3 regions of the Endozoicomonas sp. GU-1 genome follow, and region 3 is predicted to be linked to each of the others. Evidence: predicted binding sites of a transcription regulator. Region 3 holds the regulator's gene; each other region holds the start of a gene.
What was found. Region 3 encodes FliA, which starts transcription of late flagellar genes. Its sites were predicted from a motif close to CTAAAGTTNNNNNNNNNNCNGCCGATA; they were not measured.
Positions count from the first base shown of each region.

Region 1: fliD (flagellar filament capping protein FliD) is a predicted target of FliA. The motif match lies at 3,129-3,155, and genes of this name have one in related genera.
Region 2: flgM (flagellar biosynthesis anti-sigma factor FlgM) is a predicted target of FliA. The motif match lies at 2,869-2,895, and genes of this name have one in related genera.

Region 1 covers NZ_CP114771.1:4,784,482-4,789,478, forward strand. Annotated here, with positions in the region: gene flhB (flagellar biosynthesis protein FlhB) at 1-967, opposite strand, end outside; gene fliR (flagellar biosynthetic protein FliR) at 984-1,757, opposite strand; gene O3276_RS19870 (flagellar biosynthetic protein FliQ) at 1,757-2,026, opposite strand; gene O3276_RS19875 (flagellin N-terminal helical domain-containing protein) at 2,246-3,079, shown strand; gene fliD (flagellar filament capping protein FliD) at 3,189-4,538, shown strand; gene fliS (flagellar export chaperone FliS) at 4,552-4,962, shown strand; gene O3276_RS19890 (hypothetical protein) at 4,965-4,997, shown strand, end outside.
Region 2 covers NZ_CP114771.1:4,765,135-4,770,131, forward strand. Annotated here, with positions in the region: gene flgK (flagellar hook-associated protein FlgK) at 52-1,689, shown strand; gene flgL (flagellar hook-associated protein FlgL) at 1,908-2,819, shown strand; gene flgM (flagellar biosynthesis anti-sigma factor FlgM) at 2,928-3,236, shown strand; gene O3276_RS19770 (flagellar protein FlgN) at 3,208-3,774, shown strand; gene O3276_RS19775 (MotY family protein) at 3,774-4,622, shown strand; gene fliE (flagellar hook-basal body complex protein FliE) at 4,754-4,997, shown strand, end outside.
Region 3 covers NZ_CP114771.1:2,023,598-2,028,594, reverse strand. Annotated here, with positions in the region: gene O3276_RS08120 (sigma-54 dependent transcriptional regulator) at 1-1,388, shown strand, start outside; gene O3276_RS08115 (MinD/ParA family ATP-binding protein) at 1,978-2,835, shown strand; gene O3276_RS08110 (RNA polymerase sigma factor FliA) at 2,838-3,575, shown strand; gene O3276_RS08105 (rhodanese-like domain-containing protein) at 3,818-4,279, shown strand; gene ccmA (cytochrome c biogenesis heme-transporting ATPase CcmA) at 4,579-4,997, shown strand, end outside.

The DNA.
Region 1 (4,997 bases), 2.8 Mb from region 3:
CCACCCGGGCCAGTACCGGTGACTGAATCACCGGGCGATTATATTCCCTGGCCACTGCACACATTCTCAGGGCAACCTGATCAACGCCTTTGGCCACCAGATAGGGCGCTTTTGCCCGGTGCTGGTCGTAGCGAATAGCCACGGCAAAGTGTGTCGGGTTGGTGATGATCACATCGGCTCCCGGCACCGCCTGCATCATACGTCGACCGGCAATTTCCTGCTGCTTTTCCTTCAAGCGGGAGCGAACTTCAGGCTGCCCCTCCAGCTCTTTCATTTCATCACGCATTTCCTTGGGTGTCATGCGTAACTTGCGTAAATGGCTCCATTGCTGAAATGGAATATCGATGATGCAGATAATCACCAGCGCCAGGGTCATCATCGCAATAGCCTTAACCAGGTAACCTGCTCCCAGGTAAAGGGCACTGGTAATAGATAACTGGTTAATGGTCATTAACTCGACAAAAAACCACTGGGCAGTGAGCCAGAGACAAAAGCCAAGCAGGAGCAGTTTGGCAATGGACTTGACCACTTCCATCAGTGAGCGGGCCGAAAACATCCGCTGCAGTCCTTTCAGTGGACTGATGCGTTCGCCTTTAAACTGCAGCAGCTTATTACTGAACAGCCAGCCACCCAGTGCCAGGGAAGCACCAACGGTAGCCAGGGTGATCAGCAGGAAAAACGGCATCAGCCCTGAGAACCCTTCGGTCAGGCTGTTAACCAGATGGCTTTTCAGCCAGTTTTCCTGACGAAGCACGGCTTTATCAAAGGTGAAACTGGTGCGCATAACGCTCTGCAACTGCTGGCTGATCAGGTTGCCGCTAAACCACATGGCCAGCAAGGTACCGCCAATCAGGGCGGTAGTCACCAGCTCCCGGGAGCGGGGAACCTGACCTTCTTCCCGGCTTTTCTGGATTTTTCGTTCGGAAGGCTCTTCGGTGCGTTCTTCCTGTTGGGGGTCATCGGCCATTCTTGAGAACCCTCATCTATAACAGCAGGCTGGACAGTGCTTCCAGCCCCGCTTCTGTGAATCGAACGAATATTCCTGAAAACTGACTGCTGACCAGCATTAAAATAATCAGACCGCCCAGCATGGTCAGCGGGAAGCCAAGGCTGAAAATATTGAACTGGGGTGCTGAGCGGTTCATTACGCCAAAGGTAAAGGAGACAATCAGCAGGGAGATAATAGCGGGCACCACCATCAACAGGGCGCTGGCAAACATCCATGACACCAGCCCCGGCAATTGCTCCAAAACAATTCGGGAGAGATCAAGCGGTGCCACTGGCAGGATGGTGAAGCTCTCAATGATGATGGTAATGGCCACAAGATGCCCGTCCAAGGCCAGAAACATCAGGAAACTCAGCAGTTGAAACAGCTGACTGATAATAGGAATCTGAACACCGTTGATCGGATCGATCATCACCGACATGCCCAGCCCCATCTGCATGGAAACCAGCTCACCCGCAGAGGTGAAGATGGCAAAATAAATTTGCAGGATTAATCCCATGGCAAAGCCGATGGCCAATTGTTGCAGGGTAATCAGCAGAGCTGCTCCTGATATAGGCTCCACGGCAGGAACAGCGGGCAGTAATGGGGCTATCAGAAAGGAAATGGCCAATGCCATCAGCAGGCGTATTCTGGGGGCAACCACCTGACTGCTGACCATGGGCATGGTCATCAACAGCGCGGCAACCCGAAACAGGGGCCAGAAGTACTGACCAAGCCAGCCGGTCAGCTCGCTGAAGGTAAACCCGATCATCAGGCCAGCAGCTCCGGGACCAGCTCATAAAGCCGGATAAACAGATCCATAGACTCCTGAATCAGCCAGTTGCCTGCCAGGCCAATGGTAATCAGGGTGGCCAGCAGTCGTGGCAGAAAGCTCAGTGTCTGTTCATTGATCTGGGTGGCGGCCTGAATGGTGCTGATCACCAGACCCACCAGCATGCCGGGGAGTATGATGACTGACACCATGATAACGATCAGGGTCAGTGCGTCTTTGAAAAGGTCCGCCACAACTTCCGGTGTCATGGGCTCTCCTTGCTCTGTTCCGGGTTGTTGGCCCATTTATTTATACAAAGATATATAAAATCATTTTTTTAATCTAAAAACGACTGAAAAAAATCATTAATTTGTTTAAGTGGATTCAGGCGGTCACCGAATAGTGGGGTTCAGCGTTTCTTAAAACTATAAAGAACAGAAATATCGCTGAAGTTTCATAGCGAATATCCATGGATGGAGAAATAAACAATGGCAATGACCGTAAATACCAATACTTTTTCAATGAATGCCCAGCGTCAGCTGATGCGTACCGAAGGTGGTCTGCAGAGCGCTATGCAGCGCCTTTCTTCAGGGCTTCGTATCAACAGTGCTAAGGATGATGCTGCAGGTCTGCAGATTGCCAATAGAATGCAGACACAAGTAAATGGCATGTCAGTTGCCATTCGTAACGCTAATGATGGTATTTCCTTGGCTCAGACTGCTGAGGGAGCTATGGAGGAAATGACTGTCAGCCTGCAGCGTATGAGAGACTTGGCTCTACAAGCTTCTACTGGCACATATGGAGCTGAAGATGTTAGTGCTTTGGATGCTGAGTTTGATGCTTTGGTTCTGGAGTTAGACCGTATTGCCGATACGACCGAATTTAATGAAAAGAAAATGCTGAATGGAGCAAATGCCACCATCAACATTATTGTTGGGACTGATGTAACTGCGGACAATACAATCGCTGTAACGTTCGACAACTTTGTCTCTGATAATTTTGGTAATGCTGGGGCTGATTTGACGGCACTGGATATTACTACGGGGGCAGCGGCAGCTGTTACAGCTATTGATACGGCTCTTCAGGATGTTGATACTCAGCGGGCTAGTCTGGGTGCAATACAAAATCGTCTAAGCTCTACGATCAATAATCTTTCTAATATCCGTGAAAATCTAACTGCTTCACGTAGCAGGGTGATGGATGCTGATTTTGCTAAAGAAACAGCCAAATTGAGCAGTTCTCAGGTAATGCAGCAAGCCGGTACAGCAATTCTGGCCCAGGCCAATGCTATTCCTCAGAACGTACTGTCTCTGCTCCGTTAAGTTGTGGGCAGTGGTTTCGTTTATTTCAACGGGAGCTTTTGCTCCCGTTCTTTATGTTTCAAAAGCAGCGCCGACATCAAACAGATAGTAATTTAATCAGGGGCTGATTATGTTCAGTGTTTCAGGTCTTTATTCCGGGCTGGATGTCAATTCTTTGGTTACCGCCCTGGTCAATGCTGAGCGGGCTCCTACTGAATCCCGGCTAAACCGGAGTGAAGAGGCCTATCGGGTTGAACTCTCTGCAGTTGCGTCCCTGAAATCATCCCTGGAGTCTTTTCAGAGCCAGATTGAATCGTTGAATTCCGTTAATGGTTTTAGCCCACGAGCTTTCAACATCAGTGACGAAACTTTAATAGGGGCTTCTGTGACCAGCTCTGCAGCACAAGGCAGTTACACCTTTACCGTGGAGCAAATGGCCAGCCGTCATCAATTGGCCTCTCAGGCCATAGCCGATGATGCCAGCATAGGCTCGGGCACCGCCATCTTCACCGTCAATGGTGAAACCTTCTCAGTCACTATTGCAGCAGGCAGTGACACACTCACCGGGCTGCGGGACGCCATCAACAGCTCAGCAGATAACAACAGCATTCAGGCCGTCATTATTAACGACAGTGACCAGCAACGGTTAATGCTCACCAGCCGTGAAAGTGGTGCAGATTATGCCATCAGCAGTGATTTCAGCGGCCTGACAGGTGGCACCGCAGCCCTTGGTGCGTTCACTGAGCTGCAGTCTGCTCAGGATGCCATGATTGCATTTGGCAGTGGTGCTTCTGCCATCACAGTGACCTCGCCAGATAATACCCTGGAAAACCTGGTGGATGGAGTCACGATTGATCTTAAAGCGTCTTCCTCTAATTCAGTCACACTGGACGTCACCTTGGATAAAGATGGCGTTAAAACGTCCATCCAGTCATTTGTTGATACCTGGAATACCCTCAAAACCACGTTTGACCAGTTAACGGATTACAATGGTGTATCCGCCGGAGCCCTTAATGGGGATGCCCAGACCCGTTTGCTGGAGTCACAGCTTCGTCGGGAGCTGAGCCAGCTGTTTGGTGATGACGGGGATCCCTTTCGAACTCTGGGTGACCTTGGCCTGAAAACCACCGGTACTGGTGAGCTTTCTATTGATAACAGTCGTCTGGATGATGCTCTAAACCGTAACTTTGATGAACTGGCTTCAGCACTTGCTGGCGACAGTGGGTTAATGGCACGGCTGGAGGAGAGGCTGGCAGGTTTTCTGGGAACCGATGGCGCTCTGGCTGACAGGGAAAAACGTATTAATGAATCATTGAGTGACATCAATGATGATCGGGCCGATCTTGAACTGCGCCTGGAACGAACACAAAGCTACTACCAGCAACAATTCCTCGCCATGGAAAACCTGCTGGCCTCGTTAAACGGCACCAGTCAGTGGCTGACCAACAATCTGACGTCCATCAACAACAATAACCAGTAAATACGGAGCATGTATGAAGCGGCCAGGGATCAGCGCCTATCAACAGCAGCAGCGGGCTTCAGTGGAAGTGGCAAAGCCCGAGCAGCTGGTAGCAACACTGTTTAATAAGTTGATGGAGACACTGGCAAAAGCCCGTCACTACATGGAAGAACAAGACCTGAGTAAGAAGGTTGACCGAATTAATTTATCCATAGATATCCTGCTGGTGCTGGAACAGTCCCTTGACCATGAGAAAGGCGGTGAACTGGCGGGTAATTTGCAGGGACTTTATCAGTACTGCATCAAACGACTGACCGAAGCCAATGCCAGTAATGATGTGACCATGATTGATGAAGTCTCCGGATTGATGGGAGAGATCAGAGAGGGGTGGCAGTCGGTTGTTAACGGTACTGTTGAAGACAATGCGGTAGCCAGCGCAGGTTAAAAATGAAAGAGCATAACCTCTCCGTGACTGATTAT
Region 2 (4,997 bases), 2.7 Mb from region 3:
TTCACTGGTCGACAGCCTCCCAGAGCAGAAGACAAAATTCCGGAAGCCACCATGAGTTTGACTCAAATTGCGACCTCAGGATTACTGGCCAGTCAGAAAGCACTGAATGTTGCCAGTAATAACATCGCGAACGCCGAGACTGAAGGATATAGCCGACAGACGGTCCAATACAGCCCTACCTATACGTTATACCCCGGAACCGGCGCTCTGGGTACAGGCGTGAATACCAGTGCCGTTAATCGTATTACCAGCAGCTTTCTGACTGCCCAGATGTGGGAGAGTCAGTCCCTGGCCAGTGAAAGTAATATCCATGCTCAGTACCTGAACGATCTTGATCAATGGCTGGGTAATGAGAATACGTCGTTATCGAAAGGTTTTGAGCAATTTTTTTCAGCACTGAATGGCAGTTCCGTCGACCCTTACGCTTTAAGTGCACGACAGGTGGTAATAGCCGAGAGTGTCGGGCTCGCTGAACGCTTTAACACCCTGTATGCCCAGTTACAGGGGCAGGCGACCATGGTTGGCCAGCAACTGAATGCGGCAGCGGATCAGGCCAATGGTTTGCTGGCTAACATTGCGGCATTTAATGATCAGCTGCGTTCTTTATCCACAGGCAACCAGCCTGCCAATGAAATACTGGACCAGAGAGACCAGGCCATTCGTGACCTGTCTGAGTTGGTATCGGTTAATGTACTGGAGCAGTCGGATGGCTCATACAGCCTGTATATGAAGTCTGGCCAGCCGCTTATTCTGGGTAATCAATTCAATGCACTTAGCGTCAATGGTCAGGTAGATGCAGCCAATGGATTTCAATTACAGCTCAATACCGGCAATTCTGAAATTCCGATTACGGGTGATCCCGGAGGTGTCATAGGCGGCCTGATGACTTACCAGTCGGAAGAGCTTGTTCAGGCCCGCAATGAGCTGGGACGTCTGGCAGTAATGATTACCAGTGGAATTAATGACCAGTTGCAGGCTGGAGAAGACTTGAATGGTAATCCGGGAGCAGCATTATTCAATGACCTGACGACACCGGTTGGTGCTGTCATGGCGCTGGATATGTCATCGACCGCGGTTTCTGCATTAACGGTGGTTAATACCAATCAGTTACAGGCCAGTGAATATGATTTCCGGGTAGATAATTCCGGTAATTACAGTCTGGTGCGCAGGTCCGACGGTGCTCAGGTTGCTGCTGGTGTCTTGACTGGCTCAGGCACTGATACTATTGCTTTTGATGGTGTTGAAATCCGTGTGGACGGTACCGCAACAGACCAGCTTTATCGTTTATCACCGGTACGTTTCGGTGCCAGAGAGATCCAGACTGCCCTGACGGATCCTGCTGCCCTGGCATTTTCTGCTCCTGGCAGTGGCGTGGGGGATAACAGTAACCTGCTGGAACTGGTGGCCATTCAATCCAAAGGGTTGCTCAATAATGGCCAGAGCACATTGATGACTGCTTATTCAGGATTTGTGGGTGATATCGCTGTGCAAACCGCTCGGATAAAAACAGAGGCTGATGGTGGACAGGCCCTGTTAAGTCAGGCGGAAGCTGCCGTCAGTACCTACAGTGGCGTTAATCTGGATGAAGAAGCGGCCAGTATTCTTCGCTTCCAGCAGCTTTACAGTGCTAATGCCAGAGTGATATCGGTGGCTCGCACCACCTTTGATGCTTTGCTGGCCATGTTCTGACTAGGAGCCTGTCCGAGAATAGACTGCCCTACTGCGGTGGCAGCAAATTGGTCTAAAAAGCCGGAAATTTTTAGCAAATAGAACCACTATGCACTAAAAATTTCCGACTTTTTATCCTCAATTTTCTGCCATCCTCGCTACGGGCGCTATTCTCGGACAGGCTCCTAGGCTCATTAAAAAACACAGACTGGAGAAAACCGTTCCAGGGAGAAGGAGCCATGAGGATAAGTACCGGTAACTTTAATAGAGTGATGCTGCAGGTCATGCAGCATACTATGACGGACCTGGCAAAAACTTCAGATCAGTTATCAACAGGCAAACGAATTCTTCAGCCTTCAGATGATGCCATTGATACCGTAAAGGTCTTGCAACTGAATAATGAACTGACAGCCATCGGTCAGTTTGAAGATAATATCAGCTCCGCTACTGGCTGGCTGCAGCAGCAGGATGCGCTTTACAGCGGCATGAATGATTTACTGTTAAGAGCAAGGGATCTCCTGTTACAAGCGGCCAATGGCACACAGAGCGGTGCTGACCTTAAGTCACTGGCAACAGAGTTAAGCTCTTTGAATGAATCGCTGCTTAGCCTTGCCAATTATCAGACGGCAGACGGTCAGTATCTGTTTTCTGGTACGACCACAAACCAGCAACCGGTGGTTCAAACCGTTGGAGATTATGCCTACAACGGCAACAACCAGTTCCGCCAGGTGGCCATCAGTGGCTCTGCACAGGTTCAGATTACTCAGCCCGGCAACGAACTGTTCTTTGATAACTCTGCTACACCTCCCCTGGACAGTATTTTTGATGCATTAACGACCGCAGTGTCTGAGCTGAATAATCCAGTCAATCTGTCAACGGTTCTTGCTGATACCATGACCTGGGTTGATGCAACCATGGAGCGTATTGGCACGGCACAAACCCGCAGCGGCAGTGACCTGAACCTGTTGGATCGAATTTCAGAAAGTCACGCTGACATTCGCCTTTTTGCCGAACAGTTGAAATCTAACCTTGAAGATATTGATATGGTTGAAGCGACGACCCGGTTAAATCAGCAGCAGTTGATTCTTACTGCCAGCCAGCAGGTCTATGCCAGTATCAAACAGCTATCTCTATTCAACTACTTAACCTGATCGCCTTCGGTAAACCGGATTTAATCCAGAGGTGATAGTCTCTGGTCATTTAAGATTTTGAATACTCTTGCCGATGTTTGTACAGAACGTTTTCGGGGGAGTGCAGTTATGTCCAGCATAAAAGGCCCAGGTGGAAAAAAGACGGGAGCAGTCAACAGCTCAAAGGTTCGTGTAGAAAAAAGTGCCGCTGTAGACCGTTCTCCCCGGGTAGCCGAAGACCGTTTAAATGTAAGCGCCTCGGCCCAGCAAATTGATGAACTTTTTCAGCAACTGGCTGACCTGGAAGATGTCAATGCAGCCAGAGTCAAAAGTGTTCGTGAGTCGATTAAAAAGGGCAACTTTCCCATTGATTACCAGCGGCTCGCTGACAAAATTCTGGAACTTTCTGATGAACTCAACTCAGAGAATGACGACTGATGCAAAAAACGCGAGTGATGCCTCAGCTCGCCAGCCAGCAGGTGTTGATGGTGGATTAGAAGACCTTGGTCAGAAAATGCTGGGTAATATTCAGGATGCCCTGGCGTTATCGAGAAAGCTGGAGCGAGTTCTGGAGTCCGTTCATCAGAAAATGCTGGAACGTAATATTACCGCCCTTGAACACTCTCTGGAAACACAGATTCAACTACTCAATATGCTGCAAATGAACGGGGCTCTTCGGGAGCACTATCTCAAACCTTTGGGACTCAGCCCGGATCAGCAGGGCATGTCACACTTCTTCTCTCTTGTAAATCAGCAACCGGCAAATGCCTCAACAGTTAATCGACAGGCCCTGAATAAATACTGGGTCCAATTAGAGGGATCTGCGAATCGTTGTCAGCAGATCAACAGCGCTAATGGACGTCTACTGGCCAGATTGTCAGCAAGTACAAGAAAAATCATCGCGTTAACTTTTTCCGGGCAGACAGCCGCTACTTATGATCAGAATGGCCTGACTGTGAATTCAATGGCGGAATAATGCAGCATATCGTACATGGGATTGTGTTAAGCCTGCTCTTTCAGGCTTTTTTTATTCTCGCTGATGATCTGTACCCTCATGATCTTTCTGATACCCGTTGGCATCATTCCGGTAATCGCTTCTTCTGTTTGCTGAAAAACCAAGTGCCCGGTTTGGGTGACGTCAGTTTGACCGCTGAAGCAGGCGACAGGGAAACGCTTTCTATGGTCCCTGACCCATTCTCGGATAATGACAGGCAAGTCACTGTTTTGCTGGCATCGTCACCCTGGCAGGCGATAACGGATGATCGGGTGGTTGCCCGTACCCGACTTTATAAGGGGGACCCGCTTAGCATTCATCTCAATACATTGGCCCTGATGAAAGCTTTCCAGCAGGGAAAGCAGCTGAAATTGCAGATTACCACAGAGGCCAGCAAAGATATTGTTATTCAGGTTACTCCGCTGGAGATTCAGCAGGTTGCTGAGCAGTTTTACCGCTGTATGGATGATTTACTTTTGCTCAGCTTTGACCAGGCTGAACATAATACCTTCTACTACTCCTCGGGGAAGCTGCGCCTGGATGCCCGGCAGCGTGAACTGCTCACTCATATTGCCGAATATGTGATGGCCGACCCGTCTGTTCAGCAAATCACCATTGATGCACATACGGACTCTTATGGCCATGAACTGGCTAACCGGGCGTTGTCTAAAAAAAGAAGCGAAGCGGTTGCTGCAAACCTGAAGCAGATGGGTGTGCCCGGGGATAAGATCTTAATGCGCTTTCATGGCGAGCGATATCCTGTGGCAGATAACCGGACAAAAGCCGGTCGTGATAAAAACAGGCGTGTCGAGATTTGGTTAAAGCAATAAATCCTGATTACCACCTTCCTAAACTCTGTCAATACTCCGTCGATATCCTAAATATTCTGGAATCGTAGTTTACATGTAGGCTCTTTCAGCCTGGTTCCAGCTGCGATTGCAAAATGGGCAAGGGAATGCACATGGATATCAAAGGATTACCCTCTGATGTTATCAGCCCTGTGCTGACTGACCGCACACAGTCAGTGCTACCTTCAGGGCATGCCTCTGGCAGTGAGCTACCGGACTTCTCCCGGGTATTGAAAACGGCCATGGATAAAGTCAATGAACTGCAACAGTCCGCCTCTGTGAAAATGCATGAGGTGGATACCGGGGCGTCTCAGGACCTTCTTGGCACCATGATTTCTACCCAAAAGGCCAGTATCT
Region 3 (4,997 bases):
TTATGGGCTATCACACAGTGGCTATCGGTGCAGCCTACTGGGAAGATGCCGTTAGTGCTTATCCCCCGGAAACCTTCAGTGCCTTATTTCTAGGTGATTTTTTACAGGCAGAAAGCTCCCTGCAGGGAATGCTTTCCCGAGTCCAGGGCTGGTGTGGTGGCGTTCCGGTTATCCGGATTGCGGAGTCACTGCCAGACAATCTGTCGTTAGCACTGGCCAGGCAAATCATTGCACGGGTTGACTGGCCATGCAGCAAGCCGCAACTTTTATCCAGTTTGCATTATGGTCAGGTCTACCGCGAGCAGTGGCGTCAGGCACACCAGACTGGCTACAATCAGCAGGTACAATTGTTCCGTGGACTGGTTGGCAAGAGTGAGCGTATCCGGAAAGTTCGGGCCGCCATGGCCCAGGTGGCGGATCGGGACGTCAATGTTTTGATCACCGGTGAGTCCGGCACGGGCAAAGAAGTGGTTGCCCGCAATCTTCATGAGCACTCCTATCGCAGAAGTGCGCCATTTGTTCCGGTCAATTGCGGTGCTATCCCCACAGATCTGTTAGAAAGTGAGCTCTTTGGTCATGAAAAGGGGGCTTTCACCGGTGCTGTGACCAGTCGCAAGGGACGGTTCGAGCTGGCCCAGGGTGGCACACTGTTTCTTGACGAGATAGGCGATATGCCTCTGCACATGCAGGTCAAGTTGCTCAGGGTTCTGCAGGAGAGAACCTTCGAACGGGTTGGTGGAACAGAGCCCATTGAGGTGGATGTTCGAATTATTGCTGCAACCCATAAGAATCTTGAAAGTATGATCACTGAGGGAAGCTTCAGAGAAGATCTTTATTACCGTTTGAATGTATTTCCCATTGAGATGCCCTCGCTGAAAGAGCGGCCTGAAGATATTCCGCTGATGATTAATGAGCTGACCCATAATATGGAGAAGCAGGCCAGGGGATCAATTCGACTCAGTTCCGCGGCAATATTATCGCTTTGTCGGCATGACTGGCCGGGAAATGTTCGGGAAATGGCCAATCTTCTGGAGCGTCTGGCGATTATGTATCCCTATGGGGTTATCGGGGTTCAGGATCTGCCAGAAAGTTTCTGTCATCTCGATTTGATCAGCCAGGAAGATGATGGTGTGGCTGATTTATTTCCGGACAGTATCCAGCCTGCCGGTGCTGCTACTTCGGAAGACCTTGCAGTACTGCCGGTAGGAGGGTTGAACCTGAAGGAATATTTGACCCGACTGGAAAAGAGTTTGATTCAGCAGGCGCTGAGTGACTGTAATAGTGTTGTTGCCAGGGCAGCAGACAAGTTGCAGATTCGGCGAACGACCCTGGTGGAAAAGATGCGCAAGTATGGTCTGCAGAGATATGAGGATTCTGTGAAAACCTGATATTCAGTGATGCAAAAAAAATGGCTACATATTTTGTAGCCATTTTTTTTGCTAACAGATTTATTCTCCGATTTACTGAGTTGGTGCTTTCCGGTTTTTGTTCCTGTACTGTTCTGTTGTACTTCGACTCCCTTCTGCTTCTTGTTGCTCCACTGTTCGATAATTACTGCTGATTGGTTTGCAGGTAATCCTTTATTTGCATATTTAATGAATGCGCTAATCAACATTATGTCACGGTCTGATTTTTTTCTTCCCTGTTTTGTCGGTCAAATGCTGCCATTTTTGCGTCACTATAAAGTGACACTGTCAAATAACTATCTTTTTAGAAAGTTCAAAAAAGTGTTCAAGATATTTTCAAAGCAACCGAAAATTAATCTATGTCAAAAAAATAGCGAAATGAAATCGGTGTTGTTTTAGAAAGTTGTTAAAAAACAGGCGGTTGTGTTTTTTTATTTTTCTTTATGTATTTTTTTGGGGTTTGGTGGCTGTTTTTATTTTTCAAATCAAAGTTGGCATGTTCATTGATATGTATATTTTGTCGTTTTTCTATATGCATTTTCTGAGCAATTGAAAAATTAAAGTGAGAACGATGGCGCAAGCAAAGAAAAGAGTGATTGCGGTTTCAGGATGTAAAGGAGGTGTTGGTAAAACCGTAGTTGCAGTAAACCTTGCCCTGGCGATGGCAAAGCTGGGTCAGCGTGTCGTTTTGATGGATGGTAATCTTTCTGTACCAGATGTTGAGTTCACCCTCGGGATGAATGAAGAAGGTTTAAAAGAACAATTGTCGTCTGATTTTATTTTTTCATCGCCTGCTGAAGGTGAGTTCGTTACTGAGAGCTCGGGCCATCAGCAGAAAGGACTGTTGGATGGTCCATCGGGTGTAAGGGTATTTACACCGGCTGCTCAGGGAGACTGGAAAGACAGTATTCAAATTATTCAGGCAGTAGAGTTGATTCAGGACATGGATGATCTTGCGTCAGATCTGGATACTTTGATTATTGATACGGCTCCGGGCCTGGCCCCGGATAATGTAACTCTCATTCAGGCGGCAACAGAGGTGGTTGTTGTCGTCAGTCAGGAAGACGTGTCTGTTATTGATGCTGTTCGACAGATAAGGCTTCTGTACCGGGTTTTCAATGTTCACCAGTTTTATATTGTTGTTAATCTGGTGAGCAGCAGAAGAGGCGGTGCTAAACAGTTTGAGAAATTACAGGAGTATCTGAAAGACGACAAACAGATAGTTTTAAGCTACCTGGGTGCAATTCCACATGATAAGGCTGTAAGTGAAGCGGTATTACAGCAGTCGGCACTGTTGACTGTCAGTAACGATTGTCGGGCTGCAAGAGCGTTTCACAGAATTGGACATCAGCTAGCAAAATTACCGGTGCCTGAGCCAAAAGGTCGTATAGAATTCTTTTTGCCTGGTAGGATCAAGGAGAGGATCTAATCATGACAGAGACAGCACAGGATGTGCAAACCAAGTCGGCAGAAAAAACGACACTGAACATGGAAGAGATGGTGGTAAAACATCGCTCATTGGTAAAAAGAATTGCCAATCATCTCGCCGCCAGAATGCCCGCCAGTGTTCAGATTGATGATCTGGTCCAGTCAGGAATGATTGGGTTGCTTGAAGCAGCTTCAAAATATGATGCATCCAAAGGTGCCAGTTTTGAAACGTTTGCCGGTATTCGAATTCGTGGCGCAATGCTGGATGAAATTCGAAAAGGGGACTGGGGACCAAGATCAGTATATCGCAACAGTCGTCGTATTACTGAAGCGGTTCAGGTTGTTGAAGCAAAATTGGGAAGAGATGCCCGGGATTCTGAAGTCGCCAAAGAACTTGATGTGAAAATTGATGAGTATTACACCATTCTGAGTGATTTAAGAGGGTGTCGTCTTTTTAGTTATGAAGAGTTATTTGACAGTGAAGAATCAAGAATGCAGGCTCGCTCAGGTGACAGGGGCCCCTCAGCAGATATTCAGGAAGAAAAATTTAAAACAGCACTGATTGAAGCTATTGATAAACTGCCTGAAAGAGAAAAGCTGGTATTGATGCTTTATTACGATGAAGAGATGAATCTGAAAGAGATCGGTAAAGTGTTAGGGGTCAGTGAATCAAGAGTCAGCCAAATTCATTCTCAGGCTGCACTGCGTTTAAGGTCACGGTTGCAAAACTGGCTGAGTTAACGTCTCAGCCACACCGTTTTTACAGGGCAGTGACAAAATATGGTCAAGCGTCGGGAATCGGGGCGTTTTCTTTTTTGATTTTGACAGCGTTCAGTTGAGTTGATCTATTTTCAGAAATATATGCTGGTTATATGCTGCATAGCTTTGAACATTTTATTTTTAGTTTCTTATTGTTCCAAGTGCGTGGGTCTTAGCTCCATATACTTCTTTTATTAAGTTGTTTAATAACGGACCTGCATAATATGAAATGGATTTCTATCTCGGCCGCCATTCTGTTGTCGGCACTCTCCTTTATTCTTCCGGCTCAGGAAGAAGCACCAGAAGAAATTAATGGTGTGATTACCATCAATACCCACCAGGCAAAACGCCTTCATGATATTGGTGCGCTGTTTATCGATGTGCGTCCCTATCAACAGTGGCAATATGGACACGTAGACGGATCTCACAGCCTTGATCTAAGGGGGGGGGTTTCGTCAGCTGCTGGTGCCGGGGGTTCTGGAAAAGAGACTCCCATCGTGATCTACGGAAACAGCACATACCATATGAGAGGGGCTATTGGCAGTTATCTGGCCGCATTATGGGGTTATGAACGGGTGTTTTTTCTCAGGGACGGTTATTACTCCTGGTTAGCCCTGGATTATCCGGTGACATTGAAGTCTGATGTCGTGGGTGAGTCCTACACCACAGGGGTTATGGCGCAGTAACAACGCCTTGCTTCTTTCAAATACTTTCCTTCTGTATCCGTTTTCAAATGCCTTCTATCTTCACTTTCTCTAATGGGAGTGAAGATCGGTATGCCTGAGCCCTTCCAAGGCTTCTTCAATACTGTTAATGAACACTATTTACCTCCGCAGTCAGTAAAATTTCCTGATATAATCGCCAACCAACGCTATATAGGGACATCTTGGAAAGCAGGGCTTTTCATTGCTCATGGCTGTGCTGCTTTGCGAATCAGGGTCTCGGCGATACACGCTTTTGGATTCAGGAGTTCGCTTTGCTTAATGTGGTTCAGTTGAGCTGTGAGCGGGACGACAGGCTGCTGTTCAGTAACCTGTCCTTTCAGCTTGGTAGTGGAGAAATACTCCAGATTGAGGGGCGCAACGGTGCTGGTAAAACATCGCTGCTTCGCATCATTGCTGGCTTTTCATCCAGTTTGAGTGGCGATATTTTCTGGAACGACCAGCCTTTATCGGCAGTGTATGCTGACTTTCGTCTTGACTGTTTTTTTCTTGGCCATAAACCAGGGCTGAAACTGGATCTGACACCTCTTGAAAACCTTGTCTGGCGAGCCAGGCTGGCCAATACCATCATCAATCGGGAAGTATTGCTCGCTGCCCTTGATCGGGTCCAGCTTGCCGGTTATGAAGATATTCCCTGTAGCCATCTATCCGCCGGGCAGTTAAGGCGGGTGGCGTTTGCCGG